Regions from separate parts of the Nicoliella sp. ESL1113 genome, predicted to be linked through region 2. Evidence: a T-box and tRNA genes for the amino acid it is inferred to sense, from the RefSeq annotation. Region 2 holds a T-box; the other holds one or more tRNA genes.
The links. The T-box of region 2 lies ahead of tyrS (tyrosine--tRNA ligase). A T-box ahead of a tRNA ligase gene usually reads a tRNA of that ligase, here a tRNA-Tyr.
Positions count from the first base shown of each region.

Region 1: it has a tRNA-Tyr gene. The T-box ahead of tyrS (tyrosine--tRNA ligase) is inferred to sense a tRNA for this amino acid. The anticodon was not compared.

Region 1 is NZ_CP196387.1:1,070,030-1,081,261, reverse strand. Features, by position in the region: gene ACSYTJ_RS04620 (YutD family protein) at 1-507, shown strand, start outside; gene ACSYTJ_RS04615 (TIGR01457 family HAD-type hydrolase) at 527-1,309, shown strand; gene ACSYTJ_RS04610 (TIGR01906 family membrane protein) at 1,302-1,928, shown strand; gene ACSYTJ_RS04605 (VTT domain-containing protein) at 1,952-2,590, opposite strand; gene ACSYTJ_RS04600 (peptidylprolyl isomerase) at 2,766-3,356, shown strand; rRNA gene ACSYTJ_RS04595 (16S ribosomal RNA) at 3,658-5,233, shown strand; rRNA gene ACSYTJ_RS04590 (23S ribosomal RNA) at 5,455-8,371, shown strand; rRNA gene rrf (5S ribosomal RNA) at 8,443-8,559, shown strand; tRNA gene ACSYTJ_RS04580 (tRNA-Asn) at 8,566-8,638, shown strand; tRNA gene ACSYTJ_RS04575 (tRNA-Ser) at 8,644-8,734, shown strand; tRNA gene ACSYTJ_RS04570 (tRNA-Glu) at 8,748-8,819, shown strand; tRNA gene ACSYTJ_RS04565 (tRNA-Asp) at 8,862-8,935, shown strand; tRNA gene ACSYTJ_RS04560 (tRNA-Phe) at 8,983-9,055, shown strand; tRNA gene ACSYTJ_RS04555 (tRNA-Tyr) at 9,061-9,143, shown strand; tRNA gene ACSYTJ_RS04550 (tRNA-Trp) at 9,150-9,220, shown strand; tRNA gene ACSYTJ_RS04545 (tRNA-His) at 9,233-9,305, shown strand; tRNA gene ACSYTJ_RS04540 (tRNA-Cys) at 9,378-9,448, shown strand; tRNA gene ACSYTJ_RS04535 (tRNA-Leu) at 9,465-9,549, shown strand; SMK box riboswitch at 9,664-9,745, shown strand; gene metK (methionine adenosyltransferase) at 9,748-10,941, shown strand; gene ACSYTJ_RS04525 (MDR family MFS transporter) at 11,004-11,232, shown strand, end outside.
Region 2 is NZ_CP196387.1:1,420,826-1,432,057, forward strand. Features, by position in the region: gene helD (RNA polymerase recycling motor HelD) at 1-1,876, shown strand, start outside; tRNA gene ACSYTJ_RS06245 (tRNA-Thr) at 1,934-2,006, opposite strand; rRNA gene rrf (5S ribosomal RNA) at 2,062-2,178, opposite strand; rRNA gene ACSYTJ_RS06255 (23S ribosomal RNA) at 2,250-5,166, opposite strand; rRNA gene ACSYTJ_RS06260 (16S ribosomal RNA) at 5,388-6,963, opposite strand; gene tyrS (tyrosine--tRNA ligase) at 7,354-8,613, opposite strand; T-box leader at 8,663-8,861, opposite strand; gene ACSYTJ_RS06270 (DUF4811 domain-containing protein) at 8,911-9,711, opposite strand; gene ACSYTJ_RS06275 (MDR family MFS transporter) at 9,711-11,183, opposite strand.

The sequences.
Region 1 (11,232 bases), 350 kb from region 2:
ATTAGCCAAACGAATGATACGGATTTATTGATTAATGGATATCATTATCAATTAGTTACGAATAAGGGCGAAGCGTTCGATATTGAAGAATTAAGTCTTGCTTACAATACCTTTTTTAGTAAGTATGATTATATTTTGGGTGATATTGGATATGGTCAACTACGTTTAACGGGTTTTTATTCTGATGATCGAAATGTTAATCCGACTAATAAGATTAGTGCAGTAAGCGATTTTTTAGTTGAATATTGTAATTTTGGTGCTCCATATTTTATTTTACACAATCAAGAGGTAAAGAGAGTAAAACCAACTAAACGGAGGGGTAATCGTAATAGTCGCTCAACCAATAGCAATCGAGGCCGCAGTCGGAGGACAAGTGCTAAGCATGCTTTTATTGAGGAGAAAGTGACTAAAAGAAAGCCGCCGTTGGAAAAGCGAAAGTCAATGATCGTTTCTGAATCAAAGGAAAAGGGCAAACGACATTTCAAAATTAGACAGAAGCAAAAGTAAAGGAGAATCAATTTAATTTATGAAACGTTATAAGGGATACTTTATTGATTTAGACGGGACCATTTATGCTGGTAAAAAAAGAATTCCAGCGGCTAAGCGTTTTATTGAGCGGCTTCAGGCAGCAGGAATTCCGTTTTTATTTGTTACTAATAATACGACCAAGTTACCTAGGGATGTGGTCGCAAATTTATCAGAAAACCACGATATTCATGTTGATGAATCAAATGTATATACAGCTGGGCTAGCGACTGCTGATTTTATGAATGATGATGCAGATGCTACTCATCGTAAGGCATATGTAATTGGGGAAACCGGTTTGGTAGATGCACTTGAAGCCCGCAATTTTGAAATTACTAGTGATAATCCTGATTATGTAGTAGTTGGATTAGATACTGAGGTCACTTATGAAAAATTTTGTGTAGCGACCCTTGCGATTCAACATGGGGCTAAGTTCATTGGAACCAATCCAGATACTAATATCCCAAATGAACGCGGAATGTTGCCAGGCGCTGGATCATTAGTAGACTTAGTTCGTTATGCAACTCAAACTGTTCCCACTTTGATCGGAAAGCCTAAGGCGATCATTTTAGAAAATGCTTTAAAAATTATTGGCTTAAAAAAAGAAGAAGTGGTGATGGTTGGTGATAACTATATGACTGATATTTCGGCTGGAATCAACTTCGGAATTGATACTTTATTAGTATATACTGGAGTATCAACTAGAGAACAGATTGCTCAAAAGGATATTAAGCCAACTTGGCAAATTAATTCTTTGGATGATTGGAAATTAACTAATGATTAGCAATTGGCGAGATTATCTTTTTTGCCTATTATTAGAGCTTTTTTGTTTAAGTTTAGCAATTTTTTTAGTCGTTAATTTAACACCGCTTTACTGGATTGATATTCATTTAATGAATTTAGAACGGTCAACTGGAATCAAAGCGAATTTTATTATGGGTGATTATTTAAGAATCATAAACTATATTCAAAATCCTTTTTATCAACACTTAAAATTTCATCATTTTGCCTCAACTGCTAATGGAATCAAGCATTTTAGTGATGTTAAACATTTAATTATTTTCAACAATCTTTTTATGGTTGTTTCAGGGTTGTTTACTTTGAGGGGAATAATAAAATTATCATTGTTAAAGCAACGATGGAGAATGATGGTACCGATTAAGGTGTTAATGATTACGTTATTAGCATTGGTAACGGTTGTATTAGTTAATTTTGATAAGTGGTTTATCCTTTTTCACAAATTGGTTTTTAGAAACCAAGATTGGATTTTTAATCCTGATTACGATCCCATTATTAATGCACTGCCAATTGGTTTTTTCGTTCAATCATTTTTGCTATTAATTATTTTCATCGCCGTTTTAAATTGCTTATTATATTATCTTGGTAAACGCGATCTAAAATAAAAAAACCACCGTTACGGTGGTTTTTATTTACTAATTTTTTCTTTGATTAGCCCAATGATCGCTGGCATTAATGAAATCAAAATAATTCCTAAAATAACTGCTGAAAAATGTTCTTTGATAAAAGGAATATTACCGAAGAAGTATCCAGCACCGCAACAGATTAATACCCAGGTGAAACATGCAGGAATGTTGTGGATAGCGAATCGTTTGTAATTCATTTTACTGCTAGCAGCAACGAATGGGATTAATGTCCGAATGATCGGCATAAATCTAGCTAAAAAGATTGCTGCAGAACCGTGCTTTTTAAAAAAGTAGTTTGTTTTTTCGATCTGTTCTGGTTTAATTACTTTTTGCACCCATTTGTTATTTAGCATTTTTGTTCCTACTTTCGAACCAATTAAGAAATTAATTGAATCTCCAGCGATTGATGCAATTAAAAATAATCCAATAAAAATCCAAATATTTAAAGAATAACTAGCATTTGCAGATAGTGCTGCAGCAGCAAATAATAATGAATCCCCCGGTAAAAACGGTAGGATGACTGCACCAGTTTCAATTAATATGACTAGAAATAAAATTAGATAAGTCCAGTTTCCAAAGTTGTTAACAATATTGATAATATGTTTATCAATGTTTAGTGTGAAATCGATTAATTGTCCCAAAAGACTCGCTCCTCATAAATTTTAGTAATTACATTCTAGCAGAAAAGGTAATAGCCGATTCGCTTTTGCAATCTAATTTATAAAAAAATAAAAGATAGCATTTGATTTTATCTGCAAAACCATGGATAATATTTAGTGTTTGATTAATTAATTTTGAACAAGTAGGAGGATTAAAATGACTGAATACCCACAATTAGAAACGAATAAAGCAAATGGGTTATATGCTACTATCGAAACCAGCAAGGGAAACATTAAAATTCAACTATTTCCTGATGAAGCCCCTAATACTGTAAAAAATTTTGTTGAATTAGCTAATGCTAATTATTATGATCATTGTAGCTTTCATAGGGTGATTAATGATTTTATGATTCAAACTGGCGATCCAACCGGAACGGGTAATGGTGGTGAAAGTATTTGGCATCAACCATTTGAAGATGAATTTTCTGATCAACTCTATAATATTCGTGGTGCAGTATCGATGGCTAATGCTGGTCCGAATACAAATGGAAGTCAATTCTTTATTGTTCAAAGTAAGAAAATCAATGCTGAAATATTAAATCAACTTGAAGACGCTAATTTTCCAAAACCAATTATTGATGCTTATAAGAAGAATGGTGGGACCCCGTGGTTAGATTTTAGACACACTGTTTTTGGCCAAGTGGTTAGTGGAATGAACGTTGTTGACAAGATAGCTAATGTTAAGGTTGATTCAGCTGACAAACCATTGCAAGATGTTTTAATTGATCAAATTAAAATTTCTAAATAAAAAGGGTTGACTTAAACTGTTAATCTTGTTAAGATATTTTTTGTTGTCATAAAGACATCGATTGATTTATAAAATAAATTCAAAAGATGTTGACATTAATCAACACTTTGTGATAACATTTAATAGTTAGTTTCAAATCATAAAAGAAGCTGACTGAAGTAGATCTTTGAAAACTGAACAAAATTATGACAAAAAATGTGTAAGGAACTTCATTTTAAATGAAGTACAAAAAACTTATGCGAAGTCAATTCGCTTTAAAAAGTAACAAAATTAAGAAGAGCTAACGTTAAGCTTTTCATCATAAGATGAGAGTTTGATCCTGGCTCAGGACGAACGTTGGCGGCGTGCCTAATACATGCAAGTCGAACGAACTTCCGTTAATGATAGTTGATGCTTGCATTAACTTGACTTAACATCGAAGTGAGTGGCGAACTGGTGAGTAACACGTAGGTAACTTGCCCTAAAGCGGGGGATAACATTTGGAAACAAGTGCTAATACCGCATAACAACAAAAACCGCATGGTTTTTGTTTGAAAGATGCGTTTGCATCACTTTAGGATGGACCTGCGGCGTATTAGCTTGTTGGTGGGGTAATGGCCTACCAAGGCAATGATACGTAGCCGACCTGAGAGGGTAATCGGCCACAATGGGACTGAGACACGGCCCATACTCCTACGGGAGGCAGCAGTAGGGAATCTTCCACAATGGACGCAAGTCTGATGGAGCAACGCCGCGTGAGTGAAGAAGGGTTTCGGCTCGTAAAACTCTGTTGTTAAAGAAGAACAAGTTTGATAGGAAATGATCAAGCTTTGACGGTATTTAACCAGAAAGTCACGGCTAACTACGTGCCAGCAGCCGCGGTAATACGTAGGTGGCAAACGTTGTCCGGATTTATTGGGCGTAAAGCGAGCGCAGGCGGTTTTTTAAGTCTGATGTGAAAGCCTTCGGCTTAACCGGAGAAGTGCATCGGAAACTGAAAAACTTGAGTGCAGAAGAGGACAGTGGAACTCCATGTGTAGCGGTGAAATGCGTAGATATATGGAAGAACACCAGTGGCGAAGGCGGCTGTCTGGTCTGTAACTGACGCTGAGGCTCGAAAGCATGGGTAGCAAACAGGATTAGATACCCTGGTAGTCCATGCCGTAAACGATGAATGCTAGGTGTTAGAGGGTTTCCGCCCTTTAGTGCCGCAGCTAACGCATTAAGCATTCCGCCTGGGGAGTACGACCGCAAGGTTGAAACTCAAAGGAATTGACGGGGACCCGCACAAGTGGTGGAGCATGTGGTTTAATTCGATGCTACGCGAAGAACCTTACCAGGCCTTGACATCTCCTGCAAAGCTAAGAGATTAGCCGTTCCCTTCGGGGACAGGATGACAGGTGGTGCATGGTTGTCGTCAGCTCGTGTCGTGAGATGTTGGGTTAAGTCCCGCAACGAGCGCAACCCCTATTATTAGTTGCCAGCATTCAGTTGGGCACTCTAGTGAGACTGCCGGTGACAAACCGGAGGAAGGTGGGGACGACGTCAAATCATCATGCCCCTTATGGCCTGGGCTACACACGTGCTACAATGGACGGTACAACGAGTTGCGAAACCGCGAGGTCAAGCTAATCTCTTAAAGCCGTTCTCAGTTCGGATTGCAGGCTGCAACTCGCCTGCATGAAGTTGGAATCACTAGTAATCGTGGATCAGCATGCCACGGTGAATACGTTCCCGGGTCTTGTACACACCGCCCGTCACACCATGAGAGTTAGTAATACCCAAAGTCGGTGCAGTAACCTCTTTTGAGGAGCTAGCCGCCTAAGGTAGGACTGATGATTAGGGTGAAGTCGTAACAAGGTAGCCGTAGGAGAACCTGCGGCTGGATCACCTCCTTTCTAAGGAATAATTCGGAACCTTACACAGTCATAGTTTTGTTTAGTTTTGAGAGGTCTACTCTCAAACTTGGTTCTTTGAAAACTAGATAATATTTTAATTTTTCCAAATTATTGAATTGTATTAAATACAATTTCAACCGAGAACACCGCGTTATTTTGAGTTTTTTAAATTAGTTTTATTCGTATTTACTCAATTAACCAAATACCACTACGTGGTAATAGGTTAAGTTATTAAGGGCGCATGGTGGATGCCTTGGTACTAGGAGCCGATGAAGGACGGGACTAACGCCGATATGCTTCGGGGAGCTGTACGTAAGCTTTGATCCGGAGATTTCCGAATGGGGAAACCCAATAAATTTAATCGTTTATTATTCAATGACGAATTCATACTCATTGAAAGGCAGACGTGGGGAACTGAAACATCTAAGTACCCACAGGAAGAGAAAGAAAATTCGATTCCCTCAGTAGCGGCGAGCGAACGGGGAACAGCCCAAACCATCGAGTTTACTCGGTGGGGTTGTAGGACTGAACATTTGAGTTACCAAAGAATTAGATAGTCGAAAGATCTGGGAAGTTCTGCGACACAAGGTGATAGCCCTGTAGACGAAATCTAATTCCCTCAGTTCAGGATCCTGAGTACGGCAATACACGTGAAACATTGCCGGAATCCGGGAGGACCATCTCCCAAGGCTAAATACTCCCTAGTGACCGATAGTGAACCAGTACCGTGAGGGAAAGGTGAAAAGCACCCCGGAAGGGGAGTGAAATAGTTCCTGAAACCATGTGCCTACAAGCAGTTAGAGCCCGTTAATGGGTGATAGCGTGCCTCTTGCAGAATGAACCGGCGAGTTATGATAACATGCAAGGTTAAGATGAAAAGTCGGAGCCGTAGCGAAAGCGAGTCTGAATAGGGCGCCATAGTATGTTGTGATAGACCCGAAACCAGGTGATCTACCCATGTCCAGGCTGAAAGTGTGGTAAAACACACCGGAGGGCCGAACCCGTGTACGTTGAAAAGTGCTGGGATGAGGTGTGGGTAGCGGTGAAATTCCAAACGAACTTGGAGATAGCTGGTTCTCTCCGAAATAGCTTTAGGGTTAGCCTTGGAGTCGAGAATCATGGAGGTAGAGCACTGTTTGGGTGAGGGGCCCGTCTTGGGTTACTAAATTCAGATAAACTCCGAATGCCATTGATTTATATCCAGGAGTCAGACGATGAGTGATAAGATCCACCGTCGAAAGGGGAACAGCCCAGACCACCAATTAAGGTCCCTAAATATATGCTGAGTGGAAAAGGATGTGGAGTTGCATAGACAACTAGGATGTTGGCTCAGAAGCAGCCACCATTTAAAGAGTGCGTAATAGCTCACTAGTCGAGTGATTCTGCGCCGAAAATTTACCTGGGGCTAAGCATATTACCGAGATTGTGGACGCAACTTATGTTGCGTGATAGGAGAGCGTTCTAAGGGCAATGAAGCCAGACCGTAAGGACTGGTGGAGCGCTTAGAAGTGAGAATGCCGGTATGAGTAGCGAAAGATCAGTGAGAATCTGATCCACCGAATGACTAAGGTTTCCTGGGGAAGGCTCGTCCTCCCAGGGTTAGTCGGGACCTAAGCCGAGGCCGAGAGGCGTAGGCGATGGATAACAGGTTGAGATTCCTGTACTAGTTAACTATGTTTGACCGATGGAAGGACGTAGGAGGCTAAACGTAGCATCCTGTTGGATATGGATGTTCAAGCACTAAGTCAGGTATTGAGTCAAATGCTTAATACCGTGTTGACAAGGTGTGATGAGGACCGAAATTTAGTAGGGAAGTCGTTGATGTCACACTACCGAGAAAAGTTTCTAGTTAGTAGTTAACTACCCGTACCGCAAACCGACACAGGTAGTCGAGGAGAGAATCCTAAGGTGAGCGAGTGAACTCTCGTTAAGGAACTCGGCAAAATGACCCCGTAACTTCGGGAGAAGGGGTGCTGCACTATGTGCAGCCGCAGTGAAAAAGCTCAGGCGACTGTTTATCAAAAACACAGGTTTCTGCAAAATCGTAAGATGAAGTATAGGGGCTGACGCCTGCCCGGTGCTGGAAGGTTAAGTGGATGAGTTAGCTTCGGCGAAGCCCAGAAACGAAGCCCCAGTAAACGGCGGCCGTAACTATAACGGTCCTAAGGTAGCGAAATTCCTTGTCGGGTAAGTTCCGACCCGCACGAAAGGCGTAACGATCTGAGCACTGTCTCAACGAGAGACTCGGTGAAATTGAGATACCTGTGAAGAAGCAGGTTACCCGCGACAGGACGGAAAGACCCCATGGAGCTTTACTGTAACTTGATATTGGGTGTTTGTATAGCTTGTACAGGATAGGTAGGAGCCATAGAAGTCGGGACGCTAGTCTCGATGGAGGCATTGGTGGGATACTACCCTCGCTGTATGAACACTCTAACCCGCACCACTGATCGTGGTGGGAGACAGTGTCTGGTTGGCAGTTTGACTGGGGCGGTCGCCTCCTAAACAGTAACGGAGGCGCCCAAAGGTTCCCTCAGAATGGTTGGAAATCATTCGACGAGTGTAAAGGCAGAAGGGAGCTTGACTGCGAGACATACAGGTCGAGCAGGGACGAAAGTCGGGCTTAGTGATCCGGTGGTACCGTATGGAAGGGCCATCGCTCAACGGATAAAAGCTACCCTGGGGATAACAGGCTTATCTCCCCCAAGAGTTCACATCGACGGGGAGGTTTGGCACCTCGATGTCGGCTCATCGCATCCTGGGGCTGTAGTTGGTCCCAAGGGTTGGGCTGTTCGCCCATTAAAGCGGTACGCGAGCTGGGTTCAGAACGTCGTGAGACAGTTCGGTCCCTATCCGTCGCGGGCGTAGGAAATTTGAGAGGAGCTGCTCTTAGTACGAGAGGACCGGAGTGGACATACCGCTGGTGTACCAGTTGTGCCGCCAGGCGCATCGCTGGGTAGCTATGTATGGATGAGATAAACGCTGAAAGCATCTAAGTGTGAAACCCACCTCGAGATGAGATTTCCCATTCCTTTATGGAAGTAAGACCCCTGAAAGATGATCAGGTAGATAGGCTGGAAGTGGAAGTGCAGTGATGCATGGAGCGGACCAGTACTAATTGGTCGAGGACTTAACCAAGTAAGGTTGTTCTCACGGAAGAATAAAATATTATCTAGTTTTGAGAGAACGAAGTTCTCACAGATAAATAGTGTGGTGATGATGGCCAGAAGGATACACCTGTTCCCATGTCGAACACAGAAGTTAAGCTTTTGAACGCCAAAAGTAGTTGGGGGATCGCCCCCTGCAAGGATAGGACGTTGCCACGCAATTATTCCGGCATAGCTCAGTTGGTAGAGCACCTGACTGTTAATCAGGTTGTCGACGGTTCGAGCCCGCCTGCCGGAGTTCTTGGAGAGTTGTCCGAGAGGCCGAAGGAGCATCATTGGAAATGATGTAAACGGGTTAAAGCCTGTTTCGAGGGTTCGAATCCCTCACTCTCCATACTATGTTGTATGACCCGTTGGTCAAGTGGTTAAGACACTGCCCTTTCACGGCAGTAACATGGGTTCGAATCCCGTACGGGTCATTAGTAATTAATTTTACTAATGATATAAAATTGCAAAAAAATGGTCCGTTGGTCCAGTTGGTTATGACGCCGCCCTGTCACGGCGGAGATCACGAGTTCGAGTCTCGTACGGACCGTTTTTTGATTAATTCAAAAATTAAATATTTACCCTAGCAATTTTTTTGGCTCGGTAGCTCAGTTGGTAGAGCAACGGATTGAAGCTCCGTGTGTCGGCAGTTCGATTCTGTCCCGCGCCATTTACGGAGGGGTAGCGAAGTCTGGCTAAACGCGGCGGACTGTAAATCCGCTCCTTCGGGTTCGGTGGTTCGAATCCACTCCCCTCCATAATTTAGGGATATAGTTCAAGGGCAGAATACCGGTCTCCAAAACCGTTGATGTGGGTTCGATTCCTACTATCCCTGTTTAATGCTATGGCGGTATTGGTGAAGTGGTTAACACATCGGTTTGTGGATCCGACACGCGTGGGTTCGATTCCCACATACCGCCCTTAATTCAAACTAAATAGTTTGATTATTAGGCTTTATCCCATGGTGATAACTTTCTTTAATAGTTTGAAATGGCGGTATAGCCAAGTGGTAAGGCAGAGGTCTGCAAAACCTTTATCACCGGTTCAAATCCGGTTACCGCCTTTGTTTTATATTTTTTGCCGGAGTGGCGGAATTGGCAGACGCGCTGGACTCAAAATCCAGTGACCGTTTAGGTCGTGTGGGTTCGAACCCCACCTCCGGTATCTTAAAAAAGATTCTCATATTTACTATGAGAATCTTTTTTTGTGCTTTTGATTAATTTTTGAACAATTGAATCATACCATTCTTTTAATTCGATTACTTTTATGATACTCTTATATAGTTATGAGTCTATTCCCGATAGGATTCACATTCAGTGAAGCTGCCTTGTAACCAAAATAATTAGGGGGAATTAATATATTATGAGAGAAAGACATTTATTTACTTCAGAATCTGTTTCTGAAGGCCATCCAGATAAAATTGCTGATCAGATTAGTGATGCAATTTTAGATGCACTACTTGCAAAGGATCCAAATGCACGGGTTGCTTGTGAAACTTCAGTCACAACTGGATTAGTGCTTGTATTTGGTGAAATTTCTACGACTGCATATGTAAATATTCAGAAAGTAGTTAGAGATACAATTAGAAGAATTGGTTATACTAACAGTTCTTTAGGCTTTGATGCTGATACTTGTGCTGTAATGGTTGCAATTGATGAACAATCACCAGATATTGCACAAGGGGTTGATGATGCTCTTGAAAGCCGTGAAGGATCAGACGACGATATTTTAAATAAAATTGGTGCTGGTGATCAAGGAATTATGTTTGGGTATGCGATTGACGAAACTCCTGAATTAATGCCACTTCCAATTTCACTTAGCCATAAATTGATGCGCAAAACTGCAGAAGTTAGAAAAAATGGTACCATTTCTTATTTAAGACCTGATGCTAAGGCTGAAGTTACGGTCGAATATGATGACAACGATAAACCATTTAGAGTTGATACAGTTGTTATTAGTACTCAACACAGTCCAGAGGCTAATTTAGATCAAATTAGGGAAGATATTATAAATAAAGTCATTAAAGTAGTTATCCCTAATGATTTACTCGATGATAAAACCAAGTATTTCATTAATCCAACTGGTCGTTTCGTAATTGGTGGTCCACAGGGTGATGCTGGTTTAACTGGTCGAAAGATTATTGTTGATACCTATGGTGGGGCTGCTCATCATGGTGGAGGAGCTTTTTCAGGTAAGGATGCTACTAAGGTAGACCGTTCTGCTAGTTATGCTGCAAGATACATTGCTAAAAATATCGTTGCAGCAGGGCTTGCTCATAAAGTTGAAATTCAACTTGCTTATGCCATTGGGGTTGCAGAACCTGTTTCGATTTCAATTGATACTTATGACACGAGTGAATTTTCAGAGGAAGCTTTAACGACAGCTGTTCGAAAGGTATTTGATTTGAGACCTGCTGGAATTATTAAAATGCTTGATCTTCAAAGACCAATTTATGAACCAACTGCTGCTTATGGACACTTTGGTAGAACTGATGTTGATCTACCATGGGAACACACAGATAAAGTTGATGAATTAAAATCATTATTTAATAAATAATTAAATAAAAAGCCCACCTATATTAACGGGTGGGCTTTTTATTATTTAAGATAGGTGGAAATATGAATAACGAACAAAATAGTGAAAAGAATACCTTAATTATTACAATTGCGTTATTTGTTGGAACTTTTTTAAGCTCGATCGAAGGAACAATTGTGTCAACAGCAATGCCAACGATCGTTGGAGAACTACATGGAGTTTCACTAATGAATTGGGTCTTTTCTATTTATTTATTAACCAGTTCAGTTGCAACCCCCATTTATGGGAAATTATCTGATCAACTTGGCAGAA
Region 2 (11,232 bases):
GGGCAAGGTTAGCTACACTACTCCTGCGGGGCGTTTCTCAACCGAATTAATAAAAAAGCGTCAATTTCAAATTAAAAATGGCAAAATTGATAATCTGTTCGATACTAATGAAACCGTTGGCGATGAAATGCTTCAACATGCATTAGGTGAACAAAATGATGAGACAATGCAAAATATCGTTGCTACGATTCAAAGTGAACAAAACGATATTATTAGGGATACGACTAGTGACCTATTAGTTGTCCAAGGGGTCGCTGGATCAGGAAAAACATCAGCAATCCTCCAAAGAATTGCATTCCTACTTTACCACAGCAGAAGTTCGCTAGTGGCAGATCAAATCGTGTTACTTTCACCCAATAAACTGTTTAGTCACTACATTTCAGATGTGCTACCTAGTTTAGGGGAACGCAACATGCGACAAGTTACGCTTGCTGAATTTTTTAACCATCGATTTGAGGGATTAAAAGTTCAATCAATTTTTGATCGTTACGAAAATCAACAATCATTAAGTAATTCCCAACAACAGATTCATCAGTATAAAGATAGTGATAAATTCATGAATGCGTTATCAGATTATGTTTCTGATATTTCAGCCGATCAAATTCAATTTAGTTCAATTTTATTTAGGGGCAATCCATTCTTTACTGCTGAAGATATTCGCGCAATTTATGAACAATACCCAAAGAGTATGCACACATCACAAAGAATCTTAAAAACTAAAAACCAACTTATCAGAACTTTAAAAAGAAGAATTAAAACTTCAATCCACGATCCATGGGTAAATGATGAACTAGAAGTTTTAAGTGAAGAACAGATTCGAACCATGATGAAGGGAAAGCAGCTCCGTGAATTCCAAAGCCAAGATGACGAACGGGATTTTCTAGCACAGAAAATCGTTAAACGTGAATACCGAATTATTTATGATGCAATTTTTAATAATAATTTTTTTGATCCATATATTCAATATGTCGATTTTCTAAATAACTTAGCGCTTCCTGCAAATATCGATAATAAAGAATGGCAAGCCTCTATTAAGAAGTTTTCAGAAGACTTAGAAAATCATAAATTAGGTTTGGAAAATGCTGCACCGCTCCTATATCTACGTGATTTAATTACAGGTGAAGGTAGAAATCGTGCAATTAAATATTTGTTTATCGATGAAATGCAGGACTACTCAATTGCTCAATTAATTTACTTGCGATTTATATTTTCAAATGCCAAATTTAACCTAATTGGTGACAGTGAACAAGCTTTATTTAAAGAAGTTGAATCCCCTAAAGAACTGCTAAATAAACTTAACGATGCGTTTGGCACTAATCATTCTAGGCTCATAACGTTACGTAAATCCTATCGATCGACTTATCAAATCACAACATTTGCTAAGTCATTATTACCAGATGGAAATGAAATTGAAGCATTTAATCGTCAAGGACCACTTCCTGAAATCATTGTTAGATACAATGATCAAGAAGCATTAGCAAGTTTAAAATCATCCGTTAAAAAACAATTAGCTGATAATGGAACTGTTGCTATTATCACTAAAAATATGAATGATGCTAAGTTTATCAACCACAATCTATACCATAGTTTTAAAACTAATATTCTAGATGATGCTGATCGCACCTTACCGAAGGGAGTAATTATTTTGCCCGTCTATTTGGCAAAGGGATTAGAATTTGATTCAGTAATCGGTTGGAATATTTCTAATGATAACTTTAATAGCACTGATTTAATTGGAACGCTTTACACGATTTCAACAAGAGCAATGCATAACTTAATCTTAATCAGTGTTGGTGCAGTTAGCTCGCTAATTACAAAATCCAAAGTCCCGAAAGAAGTATTTAAAATTGACCATCAATTAAGCTCACATAGCTAATATTAAAAAAACTGCCGTCCCCACTAAGAGTTAGTAGGGACGGCAGTTTTTAATTAAAGCCGTTTCCGGGATTTGAACCCGGGACCTCTTCCTTACCATGGAAACGCTCTACCTCCTGAGCTAAAACGGCATTTAAATATTAAAATAAAAAAGACCTTCGTAAAAAACGGAGATCTTTTTTGTTTGCGTGGCAACGTCCTATCCTTGCAGGGGGCGATCCCCCAACTACTTTTGGCGCTCAAAAGCTTAACTTCTGTGTTCGACATGGGAACAGGTGTATCCTTCTGGCCATCATCACCACACTATTTATCTGTGAGAACTTCGTTCTCTCAAAACTAGATAATATTTTATTCTTCCGTGAGAACAACCTTACTTGGTTAAGTCCTCGACCAATTAGTACTAGTCCGCTCCATGCATCACTGCACTTCCACTTCCAGCCTATCTACCTGATCATCTTTCAGGGGTCTTACTTCCATAAAGGAATGGGAAATCTCATCTCGAGGTGGGTTTCACACTTAGATGCTTTCAGCGTTTATCTCATCCATACATAGCTACCCAGCGATGCGCCTGGCGGCACAACTGGTACACCAGCGGTATGTCCACTCCGGTCCTCTCGTACTAAGAGCAGCTCCTCTCAAATTTCCTACGCCCGCGACGGATAGGGACCGAACTGTCTCACGACGTTCTGAACCCAGCTCGCGTACCGCTTTAATGGGCGAACAGCCCAACCCTTGGGACCAACTACAGCCCCAGGATGCGATGAGCCGACATCGAGGTGCCAAACCTCCCCGTCGATGTGAACTCTTGGGGGAGATAAGCCTGTTATCCCCAGGGTAGCTTTTATCCGTTGAGCGATGGCCCTTCCATACGGTACCACCGGATCACTAAGCCCGACTTTCGTCCCTGCTCGACCTGTATGTCTCGCAGTCAAGCTCCCTTCTGCCTTTACACTCGTCGAATGATTTCCAACCATTCTGAGGGAACCTTTGGGCGCCTCCGTTACTGTTTAGGAGGCGACCGCCCCAGTCAAACTGCCAACCAGACACTGTCTCCCACCACGATTAGTGGTGCGGGTTAGAGTGTTCATACAGCGAGGGTAGTATCCCACCAATGCCTCCATCGAGACTAGCGTCCCGACTTCTATGGCTCCTACCTATCCTGTACAAGCTATACAAACACCCAATATCAAGTTACAGTAAAGCTCCATGGGGTCTTTCCGTCCTGTCGCGGGTAACCTGCTTCTTCACAGGTATCTCAATTTCACCGAGTCTCTCGTTGAGACAGTGCTCAGATCGTTACGCCTTTCGTGCGGGTCGGAACTTACCCGACAAGGAATTTCGCTACCTTAGGACCGTTATAGTTACGGCCGCCGTTTACTGGGGCTTCGTTTCTGGGCTTCGCCGAAGCTAACTCATCCACTTAACCTTCCAGCACCGGGCAGGCGTCAGCCCCTATACTTCATCTTACGATTTTGCAGAAACCTGTGTTTTTGATAAACAGTCGCCTGAGCTTTTTCACTGCGGCTGCACGTAGTGCAGCACCCCTTCTCCCGAAGTTACGGGGTCATTTTGCCGAGTTCCTTAACGAGAGTTCACTCGCTCACCTTAGGATTCTCTCCTCGACTACCTGTGTCGGTTTGCGGTACGGGTAGTTAACTACTAACTAGAAACTTTTCTCGGTAGTGTGACATCAACGACTTCCCTACTAAATTTCGGTCCTCATCACACCTTGTCAATACGGTATTAAGCATTTGACTCAACACCTGACTTAGTGCTTGAACATCCATATCCAACAGGATGCTACGTTTAGCCTCCTACGTCCTTCCATCGGTCAAACATAGTTAACTAGTACAGGAATCTCAACCTGTTATCCATCGCCTACGCCTCTCGGCCTCGGCTTAGGTCCCGACTAACCCTGGGAGGACGAGCCTTCCCCAGGAAACCTTAGTCATTCGGTGGATCAGATTCTCACTGATCTTTCGCTACTCATACCGGCATTCTCACTTCTAAGCGCTCCACCAGTCCTTACGGTCTGGCTTCATTGCCCTTAGAACGCTCTCCTATCACGCAACATAAGTTGCGTCCACAATCTCGGTAATATGCTTAGCCCCGGTAAATTTTCGGCGCAGAATCACTCGACTAGTGAGCTATTACGCACTCTTTAAATGGTGGCTGCTTCTGAGCCAACATCCTAGTTGTCTATGCAACTCCACATCCTTTTCCACTCAGCATATATTTAGGGACCTTAATTGGTGGTCTGGGCTGTTCCCCTTTCGACGGTGGATCTTATCACTCATCGTCTGACTCCTGGATATAAATCAATGGCATTCGGAGTTTATCTGAATTTAGTAACCCAAGACGGGCCCCTCACCCAAACAGTGCTCTACCTCCATGATTCTCGACTCCAAGGCTAACCCTAAAGCTATTTCGGAGAGAACCAGCTATCTCCAAGTTCGTTTGGAATTTCACCGCTACCCACACCTCATCCCAGCACTTTTCAACGTACACGGGTTCGGCCCTCCGGTGTGTTTTACCACACTTTCAGCCTGGACATGGGTAGATCACCTGGTTTCGGGTCTATCACAACATACTATGGCGCCCTATTCAGACTCGCTTTCGCTACGGCTCCGACTTTTCATCTTAACCTTGCATGTTATCATAACTCGCCGGTTCATTCTGCAAGAGGCACGCTATCACCCATTAACGGGCTCTAACTGCTTGTAGGCACATGGTTTCAGGAACTATTTCACTCCCCTTCCAGGGGTGCTTTTCACCTTTCCCTCACGGTACTGGTTCACTATCGGTCACTAGGGAGTATTTAGCCTTGGGAGATGGTCCTCCCGGATTCCGGCAATGTTTCACGTGTATTGCCGTACTCAGGATCCTGAACTGAGGGAATTAGATTTCGTCTACAGGGCTATCACCTTGTGTCGCAGAACTTCCCAGATCTTTCGACTATCTAATTCTTTGGTAACTCAAATGTTCAGTCCTACAACCCCATCGAGTAAACTCGATGGTTTGGGCTGTTCCCCGTTCGCTCGCCGCTACTGAGGGAATCGAATTTTCTTTCTCTTCCTGTGGGTACTTAGATGTTTCAGTTCCCCACGTCTGCCTTTCAATGAGTATGAATTCGTCATTGAATAATAAACGATTAAATTTATTGGGTTTCCCCATTCGGAAATCTCCGGATCAAAGCTTACGTACAGCTCCCCGAAGCATATCGGCGTTAGTCCCGTCCTTCATCGGCTCCTAGTACCAAGGCATCCACCATGCGCCCTTAATAACTTAACCTATTACCACGTAGTGGTATTTGGTTAATTGAGTAAATACGAATAAAACTAATTTAAAAAACTCAAAATAACGCGGTGTTCTCGGTTGAAATTGTATTTAATACAATTCAATAATTTGGAAAAATTAAAATATTATCTAGTTTTCAAAGAACCAAGTTTGAGAGTAGACCTCTCAAAACTAAACAAAACTATGACTGTGCAAGGTTCCGAATTATTCCTTAGAAAGGAGGTGATCCAGCCGCAGGTTCTCCTACGGCTACCTTGTTACGACTTCACCCTAATCATCAGTCCTACCTTAGGCGGCTAGCTCCTCAAAAGAGGTTACTGCACCGACTTTGGGTATTACTAACTCTCATGGTGTGACGGGCGGTGTGTACAAGACCCGGGAACGTATTCACCGTGGCATGCTGATCCACGATTACTAGTGATTCCAACTTCATGCAGGCGAGTTGCAGCCTGCAATCCGAACTGAGAACGGCTTTAAGAGATTAGCTTGACCTCGCGGTTTCGCAACTCGTTGTACCGTCCATTGTAGCACGTGTGTAGCCCAGGCCATAAGGGGCATGATGATTTGACGTCGTCCCCACCTTCCTCCGGTTTGTCACCGGCAGTCTCACTAGAGTGCCCAACTTAATGCTGGCAACTAATAATAGGGGTTGCGCTCGTTGCGGGACTTAACCCAACATCTCACGACACGAGCTGACGACAACCATGCACCACCTGTCATCCTGTCCCCGAAGGGAACGGCTAATCTCTTAACTTTGCAGGAGATGTCAAGGCCTGGTAAGGTTCTTCGCGTAGCATCGAATTAAACCACATGCTCCACCACTTGTGCGGGTCCCCGTCAATTCCTTTGAGTTTCAACCTTGCGGTCGTACTCCCCAGGCGGAATGCTTAATGCGTTAGCTGCGGCACTAAAGGGCGGAAACCCTCTAACACCTAGCATTCATCGTTTACGGCATGGACTACCAGGGTATCTAATCCTGTTTGCTACCCATGCTTTCGAGCCTCAGCGTCAGTTACAGACCAGACAGCCGCCTTCGCCACTGGTGTTCTTCCATATATCTACGCATTTCACCGCTACACATGGAGTTCCACTGTCCTCTTCTGCACTCAAGTTTCTCAGTTTCCGATGCACTTCTCCGGTTAAGCCGAAGGCTTTCACATCAGACTTAAAAAACCGCCTGCGCTCGCTTTACGCCCAATAAATCCGGACAACGTTTGCCACCTACGTATTACCGCGGCTGCTGGCACGTAGTTAGCCGTGACTTTCTGGTTAAATACCGTCAAAGCTTGATCATTTCCTATCAAACTTGTTCTTCTTTAACAACAGAGTTTTACGAGCCGAAACCCTTCTTCACTCACGCGGCGTTGCTCCATCAGACTTGCGTCCATTGTGGAAGATTCCCTACTGCTGCCTCCCGTAGGAGTATGGGCCGTGTCTCAGTCCCATTGTGGCCGATTACCCTCTCAGGTCGGCTACGTATCATTGCCTTGGTAGGCCATTACCCCACCAACAAGCTAATACGCCGCAGGTCCATCCTAAAGTGATGCAAACGCATCTTTCAAACAAAAACCATGCGGTTTTTGTTGTTATGCGGTATTAGCACTTGTTTCCAAATGTTATCCCCCGCTTTAGGGCAAGTTACCTACGTGTTACTCACCAGTTCGCCACTCACTTCGATGTTAAGTCAAGTTAATGCAAGCATCAACTATCATTAACGGAAGTTCGTTCGACTTGCATGTATTAGGCACGCCGCCAACGTTCGTCCTGAGCCAGGATCAAACTCTCATCTTATGATGAAAAGCTTAACGTTAGCTCTTCTTAATATTTGTTACTTTTTAAAGCGAATTGACTTCGCATAAGTTTTTTGTACTTCATTTAAAATGAAGTTCCTTACACATTTTTTGTCATAATTTTGTTCAGTTTTCAAAGATCTACTTTTGCGCGTCGCTCTTAACGACAACTATTTAATAATATCAAATTGCTAACTGGATGTCAACGATTTTTTAAAATTAATTTTGAACAACTTTTGAAAGTTGTTAGTCGAAATGAATAACGCAAGTAATAATATACCGCGTTCAAACTTTAATGTCAACATAAAAAATAAAATTAATTTGAAATGACTTTGCTAAATAAAAAATGGGCCATGGCTAAATTATTAACCATGGCCCATTAATCAAAATCCTACTTAGTAACTCGTGCTAAGTAGTAACGCTTTTTACCTTTTCTAACAACTACGAATTTACCATCAAAATTATCGTTCGGGTTAATTACTGCTTCAACATCATCAACCTTTTCACCATTAATTCTGATCGCACCATTTTTGACATCTTCCCTAGCTTGTCTTCTTGATGGTTCAATTTTAGTATCATCAACTAACCATTGAATAATATCATTTGGTTCAGAACTAACGTCGACACTTGGCATGTTCTTAAAACCTTGTTCAACTTCACTTACGGTTAAATTCTTGATTCCATTTGTAAATAAAGCTTTGGTGATATTTTCAGCTTCTTCAACTGCCTTTTCACCATGGACGAACTTAGTAACTTCTTCAGCCAATCTTCTTTGGGCTTCGCGTTTCTTAGGTTCTGTTTTCACCTTTTCAGCCAACTCTTCAATCTCTTCATGACTAAGGAACGTAAAGTACTTCAAGTACTTCACAACATCCCGATCATCTTGATTGATCCAGAATTGGTAAAATTCGTATGGAGTTGTCTTTTCAGGATCTAACCAAACTGCTCCACCTGCAGTCTTACCAAACTTAGTTCCATCAGACTTAAGCATCAATGGAATCGTAAGCCCGTATACCTTCGCATCGGCGCCTTCCATCTTGTGGATCAGGTCAGTTCCAGAGGTAATGTTCCCCCATTGATCAGAACCACCAATTTCAAGTTGTACGTCGTTGTTCTTAAAGAGATGTAAGAAGTCCATCGATTGTAAAATTTGGTAGGTGAATTCAGTAAATGAAATCCCAGCATCCAAACGACTAGCAACGACTTCCTTATTCAACATCGTATTCACGTTGAATACCTTTCCGTAATCACGAAGAAAGTCTAGTAGCGTGAACTTGGAAAGCCAATCATAGTTATTAACAATCGTAAAACTACCGTCTTGGCCAAATAGCTTGGTCATTTGCTTAGTTAAGGCTTCTTCATTATGTTTAACTTGGTCCATCGTTTGTAGCTTTCTTTCAGCCTTTTTACCACTAGGATCACCAATTGAACCGGTTGCCCCACCCACTAAGATCACTGGATGGTGTCCCGCTAATTGAAAACGCTTTAAGATCATGAATGGAATTAAATGCCCAATGTGCATACTGTCACCAGTTGGGTCAATTCCAGCGTATAGTCCGATTTTATTTTCATTAACTAGTTCGTTCAAACCTTCTGCATCCGTTTGTTGATTAATGGCGCCACGCCACTTTAAATCATCGATAATATCCATTTCATTTCCTCCTTAAGATAACAAAAAATCCCCTACAGCTTAATAAGCCATAGGGGACGAAAATAGTTCCGCGGTACCACCCAAGTTATCATTTATAATGATCACTCTAACCATTAATAACGAAATGACTCGGCAAATATGCACGCTCCATAGGTGTAATTTCTCAAATGAATTGCTTAGCTCACAGCCCCGCTAAGTTTCTGAATTCTCAAATTCATTTGATACTAGAACTACTTCTCAGCATTTGTTTAATTACCAATATCATAATAACCAACTGCTGTTTTGTCAATAAACTAATTACTTAATTTTGTCCAATTGAGCTTGGACTGATGGTAATAACTTTTTAAGTGCAGCTGCTTTTGCTTCAGCTTCGACCTTCTTCTTACCGGTAGCAGTAGCTTGTTTAACGACTGCTTCTTTTTCACCAGCATTCATTGAAGGATCTTCCTTTTCAGCTAAAGTCAGTTCTTTTTGAACGTATGCTTGCACTTGTTGCTGTAATGCTGCTTGTTGTTGGGCTTGGGAAGCGCCGGATTGCTTTTGCAATTTCGCTTGTTCTTGCTTCATGATGGTTGGCAATGCCTTGACCTGTTTAGCATTTAGCACTAACCAATCCTTTGGTACGTAGAGTGTGTTGGTCTTATGATAAACAGATGACTTTTGTGCTAATCCATACATAAATCTTTCAAAGCTATTCTTGTATTCCCAACGAACTGTCTTGGTCACTAACTTAGCGTGCTTTAAGTTACTACTTTTCACTACTACGTTAGTAACGTCAGTATCCGGTTTAACCGTCTTCTTAGCACTACCGCTCTTGTATACAATCGCCTTATCCTTACTATTACTTTGGCCAACTGGTTGGTCAACAACTAAATTAAGACTAGGTGATAAGGAAGCAACCTTAGTAGTAGTATCGGTAGAAGCCACCTTATGCATCCCATAGTGGTACTTAAAGTTGGCAACTGATAAGAACATTACACCAATCAACAATGCAGTAAAGATAATATTTAAAATCAAATGAAGTGGTTGCTTGCCTACTAATAAATTCCAAGAGATGAAGAATAGGATCGCAACGATCACTAATAGAATAATAATCATTATTGACGACCTCCTTCAACCTTAGCTTCTGGAATACTTTTACCCTTTTTCAGCATGAACGTGAATGCTAACCCGATCAAACCAAAGATAAATGCAACTAAGAAAGCGGAATGATAACCACTCAACACAGCATTTAGCATTTTATCTTTGTATTGTAATGGGTCAACAGTTAGTAAATGATGGGCTGGTTTGGCATTATTAGTAACGTTGGTCAAAACGGAAGTCATTACCGCAGTGGCAATTGAACTAGCGATTTGCCGTAACGTATTATTTGCAGCAGTCCCATGATTCATCATACTAACATCTAACGCATTCATACTATAGGTAGTAATCGTCATCATTGACATTGCGATCCCACAAGAACGGATGGCGTAAATCACTACCACGTACATGATTGGCATATCAGTAGTTAAGAAGAAGAATGGAATCGTTCCAATTGTTAATAGTAAGAAACCACTAATTCCTAAGTAACGAGCCCCATACTTATCGAAGATTCGACCAGTAAATGGACTCAATACCCCAATCATCATTGCTCCGGCTAATAGCGTTAGTCCGGAATGAAACGCGTTGTAGCCACGAACGATTTGTAAATACAATGGGAGAATCATTTCAAACCCAATCAAAGACATCATTGCAAGGGCTCCAATTATTGAGCCAATTGTAAATTGTTTGGATTTAAATACGTTTAAATTCACCAATGGATTACTAGTCTTGAATTCACGCAGAATGAATGCAATCACAAAGATGACTCCAATAACTAACGTGGAGATAACAACGGCGCTACCCCATCCCTTATCACCAACGGATGAAAATGCGTATAGCGCACTCCCAAAACCAATCGTTGATAATAGTAATGAAGGGAAATCGAGCTTCGTCTTGCTAGTTGGTAAGATTGGCTTCATGGCAAATAAACTACCGATAATCACAAATGCCATAATTGGAATGATCATCCCAAAGAGATCACGCCATTGCGCATTCACAATAATCCAACCAGAAACAGTCGGACCAATAGCAGGTGCTAATCCAATTACAACTCCGGATAGCCCCATTGCAGTCCCCCGCTTTTCAGGTGGGAAAATCGATAACATGATCGTTTGTAGCATTGGCATTGAAATTCCAACCCCAACGGCTTGAATTAAACGCCCTGACAATAATGTCGCAAAGTTTGGCGCAGCGAAACACATTACCGTTCCAACTTCAAAGATCACCATTGCTGAAATGTAAAGCCACTTGGTATTAAAACGACTGGATAACCAAGCGGTAACGGGAATCAAAATCCCATTGACCATCAAAAAACCACTGGTCAACCATTGAACTGTGGAAGTATCAATGTTAAACACATCCATTAGCTTTGGATATGCAGTCGCCAATAGCGTTTGGTTTAACACGGTACAAAAAGTACCAATTAAAAGGAACAACACAAGTAGAGTTCTACTATATGGGTTTCCCTTTTGATCTAACGGCTTATCCATTAGAACATTCCTTCTTTCTAATTAATAAATAAAATAGATATCAAATATT